DNA from 3 places in the Streptomyces sp. NPDC002734 genome. Region 2 is predicted to be linked to each of the others. Evidence: predicted binding sites of a transcription regulator. Region 2 holds the regulator's gene; each other region holds the start of a gene.
The links. Region 2 encodes HrcA, which represses chaperone genes, less so after heat shock. Its sites were predicted from a motif close to TTNGCACTCNGNNNNNCNGAGTGCNAA; they were not measured.

Region 1 (6,838 bases), on a different contig from region 2:
CTCCGGGGTGGTCGCCAGCTTGGCGTCGTAGGCCTCGGACTTCCACTGCGAGAAGCGGAAGATGACCGGGAAGTCGGGCGAGACCGCGGCGCGGACCGCCTCGACGATCTCCACCGCGAAGCGGGTGCGGGCCACCGCGTCGCCGCCGTACTTGTCGGTGCGGCGGTTGGTGCGCTCCCACAGGAACTGGTCGATCAGGTAGCCGTGGGCGCCGTGCAGCTCGATGCCGTCGAAGCCGACGCGCTCGGCGTCGGCGGCGGCCCGGGCGAAGGCGGCGACGGTGGCGTCGATGTCCTCCTGGGTCATCGCGCGGCCGTTCGGGGCCGCCTCACCGTTCAGCAGCAGGCCCGACGGGCCCTCGGACGGGGCGTCCGGGGACGGGCCGCGGCCCTCCGGGCGGGTCATGCCGACGTGCCACAGCTGCGGGACGATCTTCCCGCCCTCGGCGTGAACCGCCTCGACGACCTCGCGCCAGCCGGCCAGCGCGTCCTCGCCGTGGAAGCGCGGCACCCGGCGGCTGTCACCGGCGGCCGGACGGTCGACGTACGTTCCCTCGGTCACGATCAGCCCGACCTCGGCCGCGGCGCGCCGCCGGTAGTAGGCGACGACGTCCTCGCCCGGCACGCCGCCCGGGGAGAACTTGCGGGTCATGGGCGGCATCACCAGACGGTTGCGCAGCGTCATGCCGTTGATGGTGAGCGGGCGGGCCAGGACCCGGGAGGCGCGGTCGGCGATCTCGGCACCGGTGGCGACGGTCACGGTGGGGCTCCTAGGGGAGGGGCGGTCAGCGATCGGTCTTGTTCACACTGCGCGGGCGCGTACGCCGTCCGACGGCGTGCGCGTCCGCGTACTTGTGCGAACCAGTCGGTATGCCGGGGCATTCCCCGCCGCCGGTGACGATCGGCACACGGGCCGCACGGCACCGCACCCGCGCCGGAGCCGTTCCGCACCCGCACCGGCACCCGCACCCGCACCCGCACCCGGTACGCGAGAACGCCGAAGGGCGGCACCCGTGGTGGGTGCCGCCCTCCTGCGTGACGCGTGCGTCAGGGCTTCGAGCCGTCAGGCTCAGAAGTCCATGTCACCGCCCGGCATGCCGCCCGGAGCGGCCGCGGCGGCCTTCTCCGGCTTGTCGGCGATGACGGCCTCGGTGGTGAGGAACAGCGCGGCGATGGAGGCGGCGTTCTGCAGCGCGGAACGGGTCACCTTCGCCGGGTCGATGATGCCCTCGGCGATCAGGTCGACGTACTCGCCGGTCGCGGCGTTGAGGCCGTGACCCGGGGTGAGGTTGCGGACCTTCTCCACCACGACGCCGCCCTCGAGGCCGGCGTTGACGGCGATCTGCTTCAGCGGGGCCTCGAGCGCGAGCTTCACGGCCTGAGCGCCGGTCGCCTCGTCACCCTCGAGCTCCAGCTTCTCGAAGACCTGGGAGGCCTGCAGCAGGGCCACGCCACCACCGGCGACGATGCCCTCCTCGACGGCGGCCTTCGCGTTGCGGACGGCGTCCTCGATGCGGTGCTTGCGCTCCTTGAGCTCCACCTCGGTGGCGGCGCCGGCCTTGATGACCGCGACACCGCCGGCGAGCTTCGCCAGGCGCTCCTGCAGCTTCTCGCGGTCGTAGTCCGAGTCGCTGTTCTCGATCTCGGCGCGGATCTGGTTGACCCGGCCCTGGACCTGGTCGGCGGAGCCGGAGCCGTCGACGATGGTGGTCTCGTCCTTGGTGATGACGACCTTGCGGGCGCGGCCCAGGAGGTCCAGGGACGCGTTCTCCAGCTTGAGGCCGACCTCCTCGGAGATGACCTCGCCGCCCGTGAGGATGGCGATGTCGCCGAGCATGGCCTTGCGGCGGTCGCCGAAGCCCGGGGCCTTGACCGCGACGGACTTGAAGGTGCCGCGGATCTTGTTGACCACCAGGGTCGACAGGGCCTCGCCCTCGACGTCCTCGGCGATGATCAGCAGCGGCTTGCCCGACTGCATGACCTTCTCGAGGAGCGGGAGCAGGTCCTTGACCGAGGAGATCTTGGAGTTGGCGATGAGGATGTAGGGGTCCTCGAGCGACGCCTCCATGCGCTCCATGTCGGTCGCGAAGTACGCCGAGATGTAGCCCTTGTCGAAGCGCATGCCCTCGGTGAGCTCGAGCTCCAGACCGAAGGTCTGGGACTCCTCGACCGTGATGACGCCTTCCTTGCCGACCTTGTCCATCGCCTCGGCGATGAGCTCGCCGATCTGGGTGTCGGCGGCGGAGATGGAGGCGGTGGAGGCGATCTGCTCCTTGGTCTCGATCTCCTTGGCCTGCTCGAGCAGGGCGCCGGAGACGGCCTCGACGGCCTTCTCGATACCGCGCTTGAGGGCCATCGGGTTGGCGCCGGCCGCCACGTTGCGCAGGCCCTCACGGACCAGCGCCTGGGCGAGCACGGTCGCGGTGGTCGTACCGTCGCCGGCGACGTCGTCCGTCTTCTTGGCGACTTCCTTGACCAGCTCGGCGCCGATCTTCTCGTACGGGTCCTCGAGCTCGATCTCCTTGGCGATGGAAACACCATCGTTGGTGATCGTGGGGGCGCCCCACTTCTTCTCGAGGACGACGTTGCGGCCCTTGGGGCCGAGCGTCACCTTGACGGCGTCCGCGAGCTGGTTCATGCCGCGCTCGAGGCCGCGCCGCGCCTCCTCGTCGAACGCGATGATCTTGGCCATGTGAAGTGGTCCTCCCAGGACTGGGGGTGATTCCTTCGGACCGCGCCCGCGCCCGCGACGGACGGCCTGCGTGCCGGACGGTTCCTTCCCCGCCAACAGCAACGCGGACCTCACCGACCCGGTCCATCGTTGTCACTCTCACCTTCAGAGTGCTAACGCAATAATTAGCACTCGCCCCCTGCGAGTGCAAGACACTCCCCCGATCCCACCCCCGTTTCCCGCCCCCTGGACACCCTCGCGCGCCCCCGTCGGGGCGCCGGACGGCCCGGGCGCACAAGGGCGGGAGGGGGAGGAGGGGTGGGGCGGGAGGGTCACCGGGAACGCAAGGAGCCCGCGGCCCCCCGAGGGGGCCGCGGGCCCGATGTCACGTCAGGATGTTCGGTCGAGACGTTCAGCCGGCAGCCAGTCGGACCATGTCCGCCTGCGGCCCCTTCTGGCCCTGCGAGATCTCGAACTCGACCCGCTGGCCTTCCTCGAGGGTGCGGTAGCCGTCCATCTGAATCGCGCTGTAGTGCACGAAGACGTCCGCACCACCGTCGACCGCGATGAAGCCGTACCCCTTCTCCGCGTTGAACCACTTGACGGTGCCCTGAGCCATGCCTAACTCCCCTATTACTGGCCCTTGCACAGATCCACACTTCGCGGATCCGGGTCAGACCTCACCCGCCGCCGAGAGCGACGGGCGTGCGCCGGAACGCGTCGACCGCGGCCGAATGTATCTGTCCAACTGCCCTCTGCAACAGGTCATTCCGACGACAATTCTGGAGACGGGCAGCCAGGAATATGCTGAGATTTCGCCGGAATTCAGGGCAAGTCGGGGCGGACAGAAGGAGCGAACCGCGCAAAAGACCCGCGCAGTTTGGCTGCTTCTTGTCGTGCGGGAGGCAGGAACCCGTCGGCGCCCGGCCCGAGTTCGGCGCGGGATACCCCAACTGTACCGCGCCCAATCATGCAGAATCGCCGCTTCCGCTTGTCGATGAAATGTGACGCCGGCATGGAGCCGGTACGACCCGGAGAGGGCGGCGCGTGAAAGCGGCGGTGCGGGAAAACGGCGGTGCCGCCTTTCCGGAGGCGGAAAGGCGGCACGCGGGGGTGGTACCCGAAACGCGGCACCGGAAAGGCGGGCGGGAAAATGCGTGGCCGTCAGGCGCCGCCGGCCACCGCGGGAATGATCGAGACGTTGCCGCCCGCGGGCGTCGCAGTCTCCAGACCCTGCTCGAACCGCACGTCGTCGTCGTTCACGTAGACGTTGACGAAGCGCCGCAGCTTGCCCTGGTCGTCGAGCACGCGCGCGGCGATGCCGGTGTGGTTCTTCTCCAGGTCGGCGATGACCTCGCCCAGGGTGGCGCCCTCGGCGTCCACCTCGGCCTGTCCGCCGGTGTAGGTGCGGAGGATGGTGGGGATGCGGACGGTGACGCTCATGCGGGGTGACCTCCGATGACGGTGAGCGGGTGACGGGACGGACGGACCGCGGCCCGGGGTGGCGACGGCGGCGGCCGTCAGGCGAGGCCGGCCTCGCGGAAGGACTCCAGGCTCGGACGGATGGTCGCGGTGAGGCCCTGGTCGGCCACCGCGTCCAGCGTCTTGAGGCCGTCGCCGGTGTTGAGGACGACCGTGGTGAGCGTGGGGTCCAGCAGACCGTTCTCGATCAGCTTGCGGGTGACGCCGACCGTCACGCCGCCCGCCGTCTCGGCGAAGATGCCCTCGGTGCGGGCCAGCAGCCGGATGCCCGCCACGACCTCCTCGTCCGTGACGTCCTCCACCGCGCCGCCGGTGCGGCGGGCGATGTCCAGGACGTACGGGCCGTCCGCCGGGTTGCCGATGGCCAGCGACTTGGCGATGGTGTCCGGCTTCTGCGGGCGGACCACGTCGTGGCCGGCCTTGTAGGCGACGGAGACCGGCGAGCAGCCGTTCGCCTGGGCGCCGAACAGCCGGTACGGCTTGTCCTCGACCAGACCGAGCGCGATGAGCTCCTTGAGGCCCTTGTCGATCTTGGTGAACTGCGAGCCGGAGGCGATCGGGATCACCAGCTGGTCCGGCAGCCGCCAGCCGAGCTGCTCGCAGATCTCGTACGCCAGCGTCTTGGAGCCCTCGCCGTAGTACGGGCGCAGGTTGACGTTGACGAAGCCCCAGCCCTCGCCGGCCGGGTCGCCGATCAGCTCGGAGCAGAAGCGGTTCACGTCGTCGTAGTTGCCGTCGATGCCGACCAGCTCGCCGCCGTAGACCGCGGCCATGACGACCTTGCCCTGCTCCAGGTCGTGCGGGATGAACACGCACGAGCGGAAGCCGGCCCGGGCGGCGGCGGCGCCGACCGCGCCGGCCAGGTTGCCGGTGGAGGAGCAGGAGAGGGTGGTGAAGCCGAAGGCGCGGGCGGCCTCGAGGGCCTGGGCGACCACGCGGTCCTTGAAGGAGTGCGTCGGGTTGCCGGAGTCGTCCTTGACGTACAGGCCGCCGGTGACGCCGAGCTCGCGGGCCAGGTTGTCGGCCTTGACCAGCTTGGTCCAGCCCGGGTTCAGGTTGGGCTTGTCGGCGACGTCGGCCGGCACGGGCAGCAGCGGGGCGTAGCGCCAGATGTTGGCGGGACCGGCCTCGATGCGACGGCGCAGTTCCCCGGCCTCGTAGGAGGAGAAGTCGTAGGCGATCTCGAGGGGCCCGAAACACTCTTCGCAGGCGAAGACGGGGCCGAGCGGGACGCGGTGGCCGCATTCGCGACAGGAGAGCGCGGTGGCCGGACCGAGATCGACAGAGGCGGCGGAGGTCGTCGTGGACGCGGAATCGGTCGTGACAGTCTGTACAGCCATGAGAGGCGAGGCCCTTTCTCCTCATCTTCCTCAGCGGCGTCTTCGCCGTGAGACGGATTTGGCACCTTCCCTAGCCGGGGCCTCGCGTGAGCGGGCGCGGCTGGAGGGTTGCCGGGGCTTCATCGGGCCGTATCCCTCTGCCCCTCTGGATGAGCGTTCTTCTGTTGTTGTTCGGTTGTTTCGCGTCGCGCGTTTTGAGCCACTCCCGCAAGGGGGACTCGCATCTACCAGTCGAGTGACGCCGACCCCGACATGCGGTGGTCACTGGTGATGTTCAAGACTGTAACCGAAGGCCAGGACAGTTGAGAGGATCGTCCGGAACGCGAGACGGACCGCCCGCCGCAAGGCAGGCGGGGACAGTGAAGGAGCCGGTGACTGTGCTGGAAGAAGTCGAAGGCTGGCTGGGCACACGCTCCTGGCATGTGACCGACCGCCCGCTGCACCAGATACTCGCCGCCAAGCGCCAGAGCGGCTCGACCGTCTCCGTCGTCCTGCCGGCGCTCAACGAGGAGGCGACCGTCGGTGACATCGTCTCCACGATCCGCAGGGACCTGGTGGAGCAGGTCCCGCTCGTCGACGAGCTGGTGGTCGTCGACTCCGCCTCCACCGACCGCACCTCCGAGGTGGCCGCCGCGGCGGGCGCCAAGGTGGTCCACCGCGACAGCATCCTGCCCCGGGTCCCCGCCGTCCGCGGCAAGGGCGAGGTGCTGTGGCGCTCGCTGCTGGCCACCAGCGGCGACATCGTCTGCTTCGTCGACGCCGACCTGCGTGACTTCTCCTCCGACTTCGTGACCGGCACGGTGGGGCCGTTGCTCACCGATCCGGGCATCTCGCTGGTCAAGGCCATGTACGACCGCCCGCTGGGCGCCGAGCCCGGTCAGGGCGGCCGGGTCACCGAGCTGATGGCCCGCCCGCTCATCAACCTGCACTGGCCCCAGCTGGCCGGATTCGTGCAGCCGCTGGGCGGCGAGTACGCGGCCCGCCGGTCGCTGCTCGAGCGGCTGCCGTTCCCCGTGGGCTACGGCATCGAGCTGGCCATGCTGATCGACTCGCTGCACACGGTGGGCCTGGACGCGCTCGCGCAGGTCGACGTGGGCGTCCGCAAGCACCGCAACCAGGACAGCCAGGCCCTGGGCCGGATGGCCGCCACGATCTACCGCACCGCCCAGCTGCGGCTGGCCCGCGGACAGATGGTCCGGCCGCTGATCACGCAGTTCGACCGGACCGACAGGGGCTTCACGCCGCGGACCCACGCGGTGGACACCCTGGAGCGGCCGCCGATGGCGGAGATCGTCGAGTACCGCTCACGCGAAGTGGCCTGATCCCACCCGTTCGGCGCAGCGTCC
Region 2 (6,838 bases):
AAGACCAGCCCGGAACAGTCGCCGTTCTCGCTGCGGTCCACCTCGCGCAGCTCGCCGCTCTCCCGCTCGACGAGCAGCACCCGCCCGTCGTGGGAGGCGACGGCGAACCGTCCGCCGTCGGGCGCCACGGTCAGGCCCAGCACGCGGCCGAGCCGTCCGGCGGCGATCCGGCGCGGGCCGCCGCCCGCGGCGGGGCCGGTCGCCGGGGCGAACTCCAGGGCGTCCTCGCCCTCGGCGTCGGTGACCCAGACCGCCCACTCCTCGCCGTCCACCCGGAAGGCGCGGGCCAGCCGGTTGCGCACGCCCGGCTCGGCGGCCAGCGCGCGGGCCGGGCCGGAGCGGTGGGTGACCCAGTGGACGCCGCCGCGGACGGTGACGGCGCTGCCGCGGGCGGTGTGGTCGGGCGAGAAGCCGCCGAGCCAGCGCGAGGGGGTCACGGGGTAGGGCTGGAGGTCGGCGCGCTGGCCACCGAGACGGACCTCCAGGCGGCGCGGCTCGGCGCCGTCCAGGTCGTCGAGGATCCACAGCTCGCCGGCCGAGCTGTACACGACGCGCTCGCCGTCGGTGGCGGCGTGCCGGGCGTAGAAGACGTCGTCCCCGACGGGCGTGTGGCGGCGCAGGTCCGAGCCGTCGGCCAGGGAGGAGTAGAGGGCGCCGACGCCCTCGTGGTCGGAGAGGAACGCGATCCTGTCCCCGGCCCACAGCGGGTACTCGAGGTTGCCGTCGAGGTCGGCGTGCAGGCGGGCGAACTCGCCGGGAGTCTCCTGCGACTCGATCCACAGCTTGCCCGCGGTGCCGCCCCGGTAGCGCTTCCACCAGGCCGCCTCGCGGCCCATCGGCGCGGACAGCAGCACGGTGCGCGGGCCGAAGGCCACGTGGCCGACCGGGCCGTACGGCAGCCGCTCGGCGGGGCCGCCGTCCAGCGGCACGGCGCGGGCCCAGGAGCGGCGCAGGGTGGCCTCGCCGTGGGCGGAGGTCACCAGGACCCGCCCGTCCGGGGTCCAGCCGCGGACCCGGGTGGTGGGCGCGCCCCAGTGCGTCAGGCGCCGCGCGGGGCCGCCGTCCACGGGGGCGGCGTACGCCTCGGGGGCGCCGTCGCGGGCCGAGGTCCAGGCGACGTGGGCGCCGTCCGGGGAGATGCGGGGGTGGTTGACCGGCATGTTGTCCGCGCTGACCCGCCAGGCCCGGCCGCCGTCGAGCGGGGCGACCCAGACGTCGTCCTCGGCGGTGAAGGCGACCAGGTCGCCGTGCAGGTGCGGGAAGCGGAGATACGCGGGAGCGAGCGTCGAGGCAGACTTCGTCACCCGGTCAGCCTAAGCAGCGACCCCCGTCCCCCAACAGCCTTTCCACCGATCACGCCCCGGGGCCTTCGGCGCTTCCCCTTGGGCGACCCGCCCACCCTGCGGGCGGCTGGGCCGCCGACCACCTCTGGTAGCCCGTTCACCCTGCGGGCGGCTGGGCCGCCCAGGGGGCGGCACGGGCGGGCGCAGGGCGGTGCGTACGCACAGGGCGGCTCGCACCACCAGGCGCCGACCACCCGTCGCGCCGCCTCACGGCAACCACGTGACGGCTCGCCCCGCAGGCGCAGGCCACCCCCACCGCAGCCTCGCGGCAGGTGCCGGCACCCCGTGCGGCGGAGCACCGCGGGGGCCGGACCCCCGCGGCAGGGGTCCCGCTAGGACCAGCGCCCCGTGCGGCCGAGCAGCAACGCGACGGCCGCGGTCCCCGCCGTGGAGGTCCGCAGCACGGACCGGCCCAGCCGGTACGCCCCCGCCCCCGCCTCGGCGAACAGCTCCAGCTCCTGCGGCGAGACCCCGCCCTCGGGCCCCACGACCAGCACGATCTCCCCCGACGCCGGCAGCTCGCACGTGGCCAGCGCCTCACTGGGGAAGTCCCGGTCCTCGTGCAGGACCGCCGCGAAGTCCGCCCGGGCGAGCAGCGCCGCGACCTGCTTGCCGCTCGCGAGCTCCGCGACCTCGGGGAACCGCGTCCGCCGCGACTGCTTGCCCGCCTCCCGCGCGGTGGCCCGCCACTTGGCCAGCGCCTTGGCCCCCCGCTCGCCCTTCCACTGCGTGATGCAGCGTGCCGCGGACCAGGGGACGATCGCGTCCACCCCGGTCTCGGTCATGGTCTCCACCGCCAGCTCGCCCCGGTCGCCCTTGGGCAGCGCCTGCACCACCGTGATCCGCGGGCTCGGCGCGGGCTCCTCACGGACCTCCGCGAGGCCGCCGACGACCAGCCGGTCCTTGCCCTCGGCGGCCTCGACGACGCCCTCGGCCCAGTGGCCGCGGCCGTCGGTGAGCACCACCGCCTCGCCCGGCTGGAGCCGCTTGACCGACACGGCGTGCCGGCCCTCCGGGCCCTCCAGGAGATGCGTGGACCCGTGCGGGGAGAGCTCGTCGACGACGAAGACGGGGGCGGTCAACTACGCCTCCAGGCGCGGTGGTCGGGGCAGTGCGTGGGCGAAGACATGAACGGGAGCCGTCGCGGACCGCACCGGTCCGCGACGACCCCCGGGGGGCGCCTCAGCGCCCGTTGAACGCGTCCTTCAGCCGGGAGAACAGCCCCTGCTGACCGGGCTGGAACTGCCCGGTGGGCCGCTCCTCCCCGCGCAGCTTGGCCAGTTCGCGCAGCACCCGCTCCTGCTCCGGGTCCAGCTTCGTCGGCGTCAGCACCTCGACGTGCACGATGAGGTCGCCGCGCCCGCCGCCGCGCAGGTGGGTGACGCCGCGCCCGTGCAGCGGGATCGACTGCCCGGACTGCGTGCCGGGACGGATGTCGACCTCCTCGAGGCCGTCGAGCGTCTCCAGCGGCACCTTGGTGCCGAGCGCCGCCGCCGTCATCGGGATCGTCACCGTGCAGTGCAGGTCGTCCCCGCGCCGCTGGAACGTCTCGTGCGGCAGCTCGTGGATCTCGACGTACAGGTCGCCGGCCGGGCCTCCGCCCGGGCCGACCTCGCCCTCGCCGGCCAGCTGGATCCGGGTGCCGTTGTCCACGCCGGCGGGGATCTTCACGGTCAGCGTCCGGCGCGAGCGCACCCGGCCGTCGCCCGCGCACTCGGGGCACGGGTTGGGCACGACCGTGCCGAAGCCCTGGCACTGGGGGCAGGGCCGCGAGGTCATGACCTGGCCGAGGAAGGACCGCGTCACCTGGGACACCTCGCCGCGGCCGCGGCACATGTCACAGGTCTGCGCGGAGGTGCCGGGGGCGGCGCCCTCGCCGTGACAGGTCTTGCAGACCACGGCCGTGTCGACCTGGAGTTCCTTGGTGGTCCCGAAGGCCGCCTCGGTCAGCTCGACGTCCAGCCGGATCATGGCGTCCTGACCACGGCGGGTCCGCGAGCGCGGTCCGCGCTGCGAGGCCGTGCCGAAGAAGGCGTCCATGATGTCGGAGAAGTTGCCGAAGCCGCCGGCCCCGAAGCCGCCCGCACCCGCGCCGGCGCCGCCGGCCTGGGAGAGCGGGTCGCCGCCGAGGTCGTAGACCTGCTTCTTCTGCGGGTCCGAGAGCACCTCGTAGGCGGCGTTGATCTCCTTGAACCGCTCCTGCGTCTTCGGATCGGGATTGACGTCCGGGTGCAGCTCGCGGGCGAGCCTCCGGAACGCCTTCTTGATCTCGTCCTGGGACGCGTCGCGGCGCACGCCGAGTACGGCGTAGTAGTCCGTGGCCACTTACGACTCCGCCAGGATCTGTCCGACGTACCGTGCCACTGCGCGTACTGCTCCCATCGTTCCCGGGTAATCCATGCGGGTCGGTCCGACCACGCCGAGCTTGGCGACTGCCTCGCCGCCCGAACCGTAGCCCACCGACACGACGGACGTGGAGTTGAGTCCCTCGTACTCGTTCTCATGACCGATACGGACGGTCATGGCCGAATCCTGAGCCTCCCCAAGGAGCTTGAGGAGCACGACCTGCTCCTCGAGCGCCTCCAGGACGGGCTGGATGGTGAGGGGAAAATCATGTGTGAAGCGGGTCAGGTTGGCGGTGCCGCCGATCATCAGCCGCTCCTCGGTCCGCTCGACGAGCGTCTCCAGCAGGGTGGAGAGCACCGAGGCGACCGTCCCGCGGTCCTCCTGCTCGAAGGCCTCCGGCAGGTCCTGCACCAGCAGCGGGACGTCGGTGAACCGGCGCCCGGTGACCCGGCTGTTGAGCCGGGCGCGGAGGTCGGCGAGGGTGTTCTCGCCGATCGGGGCGGGGCAGTCGATCAGGCGCTGCTCGACCCGGCCGGTGTCGGTGATCAGCACCAGCATCACCCGGGCCGGCGCGAGCGCCAGCAGCTCCACGTGCCGCACCGCCGAACGCGTGAGCGACGGATACTGGACGACCGCGACCTGCCGGGTCAGCTGCGCCAGCAGCCGCACCGTGCGGGCCACCACGTCGTCGAGGTCGACGGCGCCGTCCAGGAAGTTCTGGATGGCGCGCCGCTCGGGCTGGGTCATCGGCTTCACGTCGGCCAGTCGGTCGACGAAGAGCCGGTAGCCCTTGTCGGTGGGGATCCGCCCCGCGCTGGTGTGGGGCTGGGCGATGTAGCCCTCCTCCTCCAGCGCGGACATGTCGTTGCGCACCGTCGCGGGGGACACACCGAGGCTGTGCCGCTCGGTGAGGGCCTTGGAGCCCACCGGCTCCTCGGTCCCGACGTAGTCCTGGACGATGGCGCGCAACACCTGCAGCCTGCGTTCACTCAGCATCGCGCACACCTCCGGATGTCGGCTCGGCCTCACCGCTTCTGCCCCTTGCGTCGACTGGCACTCTGCTTCCGCGAGTGCCAGTCATTACCAGTCAGTGTACGGCCGGAGGGTACGGCGCGGGCAAGGGCGGTCGCCGTGCGGTCCCGATAGCGTCGCCCCATGAGCGTGACCTGGGAAGCCCTTGGTGGAGGGGAAAGTCTCGGCTGGGAGGCGCTGGCCCCCGGTGTGGGGCGGCTGCGGCTGCCCGTCTGGGACTGCACGGTGGGCCTGGTGGCCGGGCCCGACGGGGCGTTGCTGGTGGACGCGGGCTCGAGTGTGGCGGAGGGCACACGGATCCGCCAGGAGGCGGAGGAGTCCCTGGGGGCGGGGCGGCGCGTCACGCATGTGGCCCTCACCCATCCTCACTTCGACCACGTGTTCGGCGCCGGGGTGTTCGCCGGGGCGGAGGTGCACGCCGCGGTCGGCTGCGGCGCGCTGCTGGCCTCCGCCGAGGGACGGGACGCCCTGCGGGCCGACGCGGTGGCGAACGGCCTGACCACGGAGGCGGCGGACACGGCGCTGGAGTCGCTGACCGTGCCGCGGCACGAGGTGCACCACGACCACGTGCTGGAGCTGGGCGGCGGCGTCCGCCCGGTGCTGACCGCCATGGGGCCGGGCCACACCGCGCACGACCTGGCGGTCCTGGTGCCGGGGCCGCGCCCGGTGGTGTTCTGCGGCGACCTGGTCGAGGAGTCCGGCGAACCGCAGGCCGGACAGGACGCGGTGCCCTCCCGCTGGGCGGCGGCCCTCACCCGGCTGCTGGAGCTGGGCGGCGAGGACGCGCTCTACGTGCCCGGGCACGGGGCGGTGGTGGACGCCGCCTTCGTGCGGCGGCAGCGGGAGGAGCTGTCCCGGAGGTTCGGCACGGCCTGGTGAGCCGGTGGGAGGCGGCGGGAGGGCGTGTCGCCTGGGCGAGCCCCGCCGTTTCTCCTATCGTCAGCCGAATGCGCCAGTACTCCCCCGACCTCACGCCGTCGTGGAAGAAGCCCAAGCCGGTACCCGAGGTTCCCGCGGAGCCCGGTCTGGTCGTGGAGGACCCCGCCACCGGGTTCTGCGGGGCCGTGGTGGGCTGCGAGGCCGGCACGGTCACCCTGGAGGACCGGCACGGCAAGCACCGCGTCTTCCCGCTGGCCCCGGCCGCCTTCCTGCTGGAGGGCCGCCCGGTGACCCTGGTCCGCGCCGCCGCGGCCGCCCCGAAGCGCCCCTCGCGCACCGCCTCCGGCTCGATCGCCGTTCCCGGCGCGCGGGCGCGGGTGGCCCGCGCGGGGCGCATCTACGTCGAGGGACGGCACGACGCCGAGCTGGTCGAGAAGGTGTGGGGCGACGACCTGCGCGTCGAGGGCGTGGTCGTGGAGTACCTGGAGGGCGTGGACGACCTGCCGGCCGTGGTCGAGGAGTTCGCCCCGGGCCCCGACGCGCGGCTGGGCGTCCTGGTCGACCACCTGGTGCCCGGCTCCAAGGAGTGGCGCATCGCCGAGGCCGTCACCAGCGACCACGCCCTGGTGGTCGGCCACCCCTACATCGACATCTGGCAGGCCGTGAAGCCCTCCGCGCTGGGCATCGAGGCCTGGCCGGTGATCCCGCGCGGCCAGGACTGGAAGACCGGCGTCTGCCGCGCCCTCGGCTGGCCCGACAACACCGGCGCCGCCTGGCGCCACATCCTCTCCCGGGTCCGCGACTGGAAGGACCTGGAGCCCGAGCTCCTGGGCCGCGTCGAGGAACTGATCGACTTCGTCACGGCCTCGAGTGAGGCCTGACCCCCTCGTACGCCCCGAAGGCCGCCGTCTCCAGTTCGATTCCCAGCGGGCCCACCGGCAGCGGATCGCCGAACTTGGTGATCCGCTGTACCTGGTAGTCGGCGTCCTCGCCCTGTCCTGCCGGCTCGGTGTACAGCACGCAGTGCGCCATGATCGGATCGATGATCAGGTAGCCCGGGACGTCGCCGGCCGCGTAGATCAGCCGCTTGACACCGTAGTCGCGGTCGACGCTGGTCCGGGAGACCACCTCGACCACCAGCGTGATCAGATGCGACGGCAGCAGCCGGCCCGATGCCGGGCCGCGCCCCGCCTCGAGAACCACCAGATCGGGCACCGGCTCGCTGGCCTCCCCGACGA
Region 3 (6,838 bases), on a different contig from region 2:
TGGGCGCGAACGCTGCGTGCCGCGTCGGACGTCCCGCCGGAGGTGGCGGACTTGCGACGGGCGACGGCACGGGTTGCCATGCGTGTGCTCCCTAACGATGGTGGGCGGACGTTTTCCAGCTGTGGACGCCGGCCTCCCGGGCGGCCGTGAATCACCCCCGGCGGGCTCGGCGTGACGTTGAAGCGTGTGAGCCTCACAGTCACCGGGTGCCCGGCATCCGTGGGATACAACGACCGGAAACGGGACAGAATTCCCGCACGGTCCCACGAGTCCCTCCCGCATGCAGTACCCTGCCCGCCCGCACCGCGGAGACGGAGGAACACGGTGGGTGAGGAAGTACAGGTCAGGGCCGGTGTCGAGCAGGACCTCGCGGCGCTGACGGCCATTTACAACCACTACGTGTGTGAGACGCCTTACACGTTCGACACGGAAATCTTCACTCCGGAGGAGAGACGCGCCTGGCTGGCCTCGTATTCCCCCGGAGGGCCGCACCGCCTGCTGGTGGCGGAGGACGTGGGGACGGGGGAGGTGCTCGGATACGCGACCTCGGGCCGGTTCCGCCCGAAGCCCGCGTACCTGAGCTCGGTCGAGTGCACGGTCTACCTGGCGCCGGGCGTGACCGGCCGCGGGGTGGGAGGCCGGCTGTACGGGGCGCTGTTCGATGCGCTGGCGGACGAGGACGTGCACCGGGCCTACGCGGCGATCGTCCCGCCCAACGAGCCGTCCGAGCGACTGCACCGGCGCTTCGGCTTCGAACCCGTCGGGGTGCTCCGTGAGGTCGGGCGGAAGTTCGGGCGGTATTGGGACGTGGCCTGGTTCGAGAAGGCCCTGTAAGAGGGTTGGGGGGATCGGACTGGAGGTGAGTGAGCGGACGGGTTCGGACCGGGCCGGGCCCGGCGGTGCGGCGGCCCGGCGTACCGCCGGGGGCGGTCGCTACGGCTCGACGCGACGTTCCATCGCGGCCCTCGCCGCGGCCTCGGTGGGGTAGACCTCGCACATGTGGCGACCGTCCGGCGTCGCCGTGTGCTCGACCTCCCACAGGGAGGTGCGGCGGCCGCCCGGCAGCAGGAAGGCGTGCTCGTACAGGGACAGGCACACCCCCGTCCCGGTGCGGCACGGCGGTCCGAAGGCCTGGGTGATCTCGTGCGCGTACGCCGCCCGCAGGGCCGCCGCGGCGTCCGGGCCGGGGCGGTCAGGGTTCTCCGCGCGCCGCAGCAGCCGGCGCAGGTGGTCCGCCGAGTCGGCGGGCGCGTACGGCGGCCCGAAGCCCGTCAGGGGAGGCAGCCGCACCGGAGGCAGGCGCAGCGCGTCCATCGGCGCCAGGGCCGGCTCGTCGGACGGCAGGGGGAGCCGACCCGTGGCCGCGGACAGCTCGTCCAGGTCCGCGTAGACCTCGTGCCGCACCAGGCGGCCCGCCGCGGTGTTGTGGACGAGCTCCCACAGCGTGAGCACGGAGCCGTCGGAGAGCAGCCAGGTGTGCCGGTGGGTCTCCCGGTACAGGCCCCCACTGTGGTGGGCGGAATGGAGCGAGCCGTCGTACGCCAGCGCGGAGTCCAGCCGCGTCAGGACCTCGTCGGGCAGTTCGAAGGAGTTCAGGGCGCGGCCCAGGAGCCGGTCCAGGTGCTCCTCCGGGTACGCCGCCGTCTCGTACGGAACGCTCAAGGCTGCTCCCAGCGTCGCTGCTTGTCACCTTGTGGGTGCATACCGTAGCCCCTCGCTCGGACATCATGTCCGGGAACCGAGAAAACGTACGGTTGTTGAGACGCGTACTTCCCCTGGGAGGTTGCCCTGAGGCGGAGGCGTACGCCGGTCGTACGCTTGACGGATGAGTTCCTCCTCCGACGACGCCCAGGCCGACTCCCAGGCCGACGCTTCGGCCGACGCCCGGACCGGTACCCCCGGCGGGACGCCGTCCGGCCCCGCCGCCGACGCCGCCCCGGCCCCCACCGACGCGGCCGCGGCCCCCACCGTCGCGGCCGCGCCCCGTCGGCCCAGGGCCGCGCTGGTCTTCGACGACCCGCTGGACCAGCAGTCCTCGGACGACACCGACCGTGGCTGGGGGGAGCGTTCGCGCGGTGGTGGGGACGCCGCCGCGGACCTCCGCCGCTTCCTCGACGAGAAGCCGCCGCACCACCTCTGAGCCACCGGGCCCGCGGCCACTGTGTCCGCGGCGAGCCGCCGTGCCCGCGCCGCTCAACGTCCGCTCCGGAAAGCCACCGTGAGCCGGTCCTCCGGCGCCGTGCCGAGCAGGCGTACCGCGGCGGTGCGGGGCGCGGAGAGCACCACGAGCGCCCCGCCGGTCGCGCCGCCCATGTCGAGGTCCGTCGCTCCGGGCGGCCCCGGCGGCGGCCCGGGCAGCCGGGCGACCCGCACCCCGCGCGCCAGCACCCGCGGACGGCCTCGCGGTCCGGCGGCCACCACGTCGACCAGGTCCCCGCGGCGCAGCAGCGCCGCGACGGCCGGATCCGCGAGCCGCACCGGCGCCTCCACCCGCTCCCCGTCCGGCGGGGGCAGCCCTTGAAGCGCGCCCACTGCCGCCCTTCCGCCCACGCGGGCCGAGGTCTCGGAGGACGCCGAGGACGCCGCAGGTGCGGCAGGAGCGGCCGGTCCCGGGGCGAGGGCGGTCACCGCCACGGCCGTCAACGCGGCGGCGAGCACCCGTGGCGCGGCGCGGGCCGGCCGTCCGCCGCGCAGGCGCCCGCCGGGCACCCGCAGCGGGGCGAAGAGCGGGATGCTGCCGGGGGCGGGCACCCCGCCCGGCCCGAGCCGCCGCAGCGGGGCGGCGGGGGAGCCGGCGGCACCGGAGCAGCCGTGGGCACAGGCGTCCGGCCAGGGCGGCGGCGCGGTGTGCGCGTTCGCGGCGTTCGCGGCCGCGGCGCGAGTGGGGGCGCAGGTGTTCGTGAGGTTCATGGGCCCACGCTGACCCATTTCCGCAACCCCTGCCGGAGGCTGTGGACAACCCTCGGCGAACCCTCCTCCCCAGCTCACTCGGGAGAGTGAAGGCAGGGGAGAAGGCGCCAGGGTCACGGGGCCCATGGGCTACGGGAGGGCGAAGCCCGGGTCCTGGGCGCCCAGCGCACCGGCGCAGAGGCAGGTGCGCGCGTCGGACGCCGGGAGCGCCGCCACCGCGTCGAACAGGACGTCCCGCATGCGGTCCACGTTCGCGCCGAACACCTGGAGCACCTCCTCGTGGGAGACGCCCTCACCGGTCTCGGCGCCCGCGTCCAAGTCGGTGACCAGGGTCAGCGAGGTGTAGCAGAGTTCCAGTTCGCGGGCGAGCGGAGCCTCGGGGTGCCCGGTCATGCCGACCACGGACCAGCCCTGGGCGGCGTGCCAGCGGGACTCGGCGCGGGTGGAGAAGCGGGGTCCCTCGATCACCACCAGGGTCCCGCCGTCGACGGCCTCCCAGTCGCGGCCGCGCGCCGCTTTGAGGGCGACGGCCCGTCCGGCGGGGCAGTAGGGGTCGGCGAGGGAGACGTGGACGACGTTGGGGACGGTGCCGTCGGGCAGCGGGAGCCCGTCGAAGTAGGTGCCGGCCCGGGACTTGGTGCGGTCCACCAGCTGGTCGGGCACCAGCAGCGTGCCCGGCCCGTACTCGGGCCGCAGGCCGCCGACCGCGCAGGGGCCGAGGACCTGCCGGACGCCCACCGACCGCAGCGCCCAGAGGTTGGCCCGGTAGTTGATGCGGTGCGGCGGCAGGTGGTGCCCGCGTCCGTGCCGGGGCAGGAACGCCACCCGGCGGCCGGCGATCTCGCCGACGAACAACGAGTCGCTGGGCGGCCCGTAGGGGGTCTCGACCGCGACCTCGGTCACGTCGTCGAGGAACGAATAGAAGCCGGACCCGCCGATCACGCCGATCTCGGCGCTCACCGTGTTCACCATGGCCCGAACCTTAGGCCCTCCCCCGCGGGGACCGACACGGGCCCGGCCGCCGCGGCTCACCGTCCGGCCCCGCACACCGCCGCGGACCGGACGAGTCCCCAGGACGCGCGAAAGCCCCGCCCTCTCCCGGTGACGACCGGGAGAGGGCGGGGCCCGCGAGGTGTGGGTCAGGCGGCCGAGCTGCTGCTCGACGAGGAGGTCGAGGCCGGCGCCGACGAGGCGGCGGGGGCCGACGTCGACGACGTGGACGAACCCGACGTCGAGGAGGAGGACGAGGCCGACGAGCTCGAGCCGCTGCTCGAGGAGCCGGACTTCGCGGCCGGGGAGCTGCTCGACGAGGAGCCGCGGCTGTCGTTGCGGTAGAACCCGGAGCCCTTGAAGACGATGCCGACGGCCGAGAACACCTTCTTCAGGCGGCCCTGGCAGTTCGGGCACTCGGTCAGAGCGTCATCGGTGAACTTCTGCACCGCCTCGAGGCCCTCGCCGCACGCGGTGCACTGGTACTGGTAGGTCGGCACTGTCTTCCTCCTGGCACTCTCACTCAATGAGTGCTAACGACGATCCATCTTGACGCATTCCTCGCCGTCAGTCCACTGCCGCACCCCGTCCGGTGACCGAAACCACTGCGCGGACCACCGCGGGAAGCGCCGCGACCACCGTGCAGAAGCGCCACGACCACCGCCACGACCACCGCCGCGACCACCGCGGCAACCACCGCACGGACCACCCCCCGGACCACCGCGGACCCCCGTCCGCCGTCGGGGGCGGAGAGTTACCGCGCCGCCCCCGACGTACCCAGCCACCCGGCCAGCTTTCCGCCCCGGGCCACCGCCCGCAGGCGCCGCTCGGCGGCGTCCTGCACCTGGTCGGTGGCGATCACCAGCAACTCGTCCCCCCGCTGGAGCACCGTGGCGGGCGACGGCACGAAGGAGGCGCCGGCCCGGACCACCAGGGTGACCGAGGCGCCCACCGGCAGCCGGAGCTCGCCGACCTCGACGCCGTGCATCCGGGAGTCCCTGTCCACGGTCAGCGAGAGCAGGTGCCCGCGCAGCCGCTCCAGCGGCGCGGACTCGATGCCCAGGTCGGAGGCCTCGTTGTCGTCGCCCAGGCGCAGCTTGCGGGCCAGCCAGGGGAGCGTCGGCCCCTGGATCAGCGTGTAGACCACGACCAGCACGAAGACGATGTTGAAGATCCGGCGGCTGCCCGCCACCCCGGCCACCATCGGGATGGTGGCCAGGATGATCGGCACCGCGCCCCGCAGCCCCGCCCACGACATCAGCGCCTGCTGCTGCCAGGGCACCCGGAACGGCGACAGGCAGGCGATCACGCTCAGCGGCCTCGCCACCATGGTCAGGACCAGGCCGATCACCAGCGCGGGCAGGATGTCGTCGCCCAGCTCCCGCGGGTTGACCAGCAGGCCGAGCAGCACGAACATGCCGATCTGCGCGATCCAGCCGAGCCCGTCGGCGAAGCCGCGGGTGGCCGGGTGGTGGGGCAGCCGGGCGTTGCCCAGCACCATCGACGCCAGGTAGACCGCGAGGAAGCCGCTGCCGTGCGCGATGGCGCCCGCCGCGTAGGCCGTCACGGCCATCGACATCACGGCGATGGGGTAGAGGCCGGAGGCGGGCAGCGCGACCCGCCGCAGCCCCCAGGCGCCCAGCCAGCCGACCGCCAGGCCCACGGCCGCGCCGATCGCCAGTTCCATCGCCATCTCCGCCAGCAGCAGGTACCAGTGCTCGAACGGCCCGGCGGTGGAGAAGGAGACGACCAGGATGACCACCGGGGCGTCGTTGAAGCCCGACTCGGCCTCCAGGGTGCCGGTGATGCGGGACGGCAGGGGGATCCGGCGCAGCACGGAGAAGACCGCCGCCGCGTCGGTCGAGGAGACCACCGCGCCCACGATGAGCGCCTGCCGCCACTCCAGCCCGGCCAGGTAGTGGGCGGCCGCGGCGGTGACCGTCACGCTCACCGCGACGCCGGCCGAGGCCAGCACGCCGGCGGCGGGCAGCACCGGTTTGATCTGGCCCCACTTGGTGCCCAGTCCGCCCTCGGCGAGGATCACGACCAGGGCCGCGTAGCCGATGACCTGGGTGAGCGCGGCGTTGTCGAACTCGATGCCCGCGATGCCGTCGGAGCCCAGCGCGATGCCGATGCCGAGGTAGATGAGGAGGCTCGGGAGTCCGCTGCGTGAGGACACGCGCACGGCGGCCACGGCCACCAGGAGGACGAGCGAGGCGCCGAGCAGAAGCTGGTTGAGGTGGTCGACAGACAGTTGGCGCCCCTTCCCTTCCCTCCGAGGTGCTGCGAACAGCCCCGTGTGCGCACGGGACGGCATCGGCAGGTCTTTCGTTACCTTACCTAACTCTTGACGCTTTCTTGACGCGCTTTCGCCACTTCGCGCCCCGGCGGACGCTCCCTGCGGACGCCGCATCGGGACGAACAGGACACCCTGGACACCCCGCTCGCCTGATGCCACGGCTTCACAGACGCCGCGTCAAGCCGCCGCGCCCCGTGCGCCTATCGTTGCTCCAGCGCGACGTCGGGCCACGCCGCCGCGCCCAGAACTGACCACCGCCCGCCCCGCCGCTCGCGTGAGGACAGCAAGGACAGCGATGCCCCCCAACACCACCGCCTCTTCCGGTCAGCAGCCCGGCAAGTCCGGCAGGAAGAAGGGGCGCAAAGCCCGACTCCTGGTCCTTCTCGTCGTCCTCGCGCTCATAGGCGGCCTGGTCTACGGCGGGTACTGGACGGTCAGCACCGTCCGTGCCTCGTTCCCGCAGACCAGCGGGTCGCTGACCCTCAAGGGCCTGTCCGGCCCGGTCGAGGTCCGGCGCGACGGCCAGGGCGTGCCGCACGTCTACGCCGACTCCGAGGAAGACCTGTTCATGGCGCAGGGATTCGTCCAGGCGCAGGACCGGTTCTACGAGATGGACGTGCGCCGCCACCTGACCGCGGG

Region 1: the regulator HrcA is predicted to act here: its motif matches at 2,821-2,847, upstream of groL (chaperonin GroEL).
Region 3: the regulator HrcA is predicted to act here: its motif matches at 4,411-4,437, upstream of ABT026_RS08605 (FmdB family zinc ribbon protein).

What each region holds. Positions count from the first base shown of each region.
Region 1 is NZ_JBEOVU010000005.1:109,808-116,645, reverse strand. Features, by position in the region: gene ABT026_RS06950 (NADH:flavin oxidoreductase) at 1-759, opposite strand, end outside; gene groL (chaperonin GroEL) at 1,069-2,691, opposite strand; gene ABT026_RS06940 (cold-shock protein) at 3,083-3,289, opposite strand; gene ABT026_RS06935 (MoaD/ThiS family protein) at 3,835-4,113, opposite strand; gene thrC (threonine synthase) at 4,191-5,492, opposite strand; SAM riboswitch class I at 5,511-5,648, opposite strand; gene ABT026_RS06925 (glucosyl-3-phosphoglycerate synthase) at 5,870-6,814, shown strand.
Region 2 is NZ_JBEOVU010000013.1:58,436-65,273, reverse strand. Features, by position in the region: gene ABT026_RS14035 (S41 family peptidase) at 1-1,304, opposite strand, end outside; gene ABT026_RS14030 (16S rRNA (uracil(1498)-N(3))-methyltransferase) at 1,676-2,425, opposite strand; gene dnaJ (molecular chaperone DnaJ) at 2,526-3,668, opposite strand; gene hrcA (heat-inducible transcriptional repressor HrcA) at 3,669-4,685, opposite strand; gene ABT026_RS14015 (MBL fold metallo-hydrolase) at 4,845-5,600, shown strand; gene ABT026_RS14010 (DUF3097 domain-containing protein) at 5,669-6,481, shown strand; gene ABT026_RS14005 (Uma2 family endonuclease) at 6,459-6,838, opposite strand, start outside.
Region 3 is NZ_JBEOVU010000007.1:15,762-22,599, forward strand. Features, by position in the region: gene ABT026_RS08575 (sigma-70 family RNA polymerase sigma factor) at 1-80, opposite strand, end outside; gene ABT026_RS08580 (GNAT family N-acetyltransferase) at 325-834, shown strand; gene ABT026_RS08585 (DUF6227 family protein) at 934-1,662, opposite strand; gene ABT026_RS08590 (hypothetical protein) at 1,826-2,140, shown strand; gene ABT026_RS08595 (hypothetical protein) at 2,194-2,910, opposite strand; gene ABT026_RS08600 (S-methyl-5'-thioadenosine phosphorylase) at 3,040-3,882, opposite strand; gene ABT026_RS08605 (FmdB family zinc ribbon protein) at 4,050-4,400, opposite strand; gene ABT026_RS08610 (potassium/proton antiporter) at 4,655-6,217, opposite strand; gene ABT026_RS08615 (penicillin acylase family protein) at 6,495-6,838, shown strand, end outside.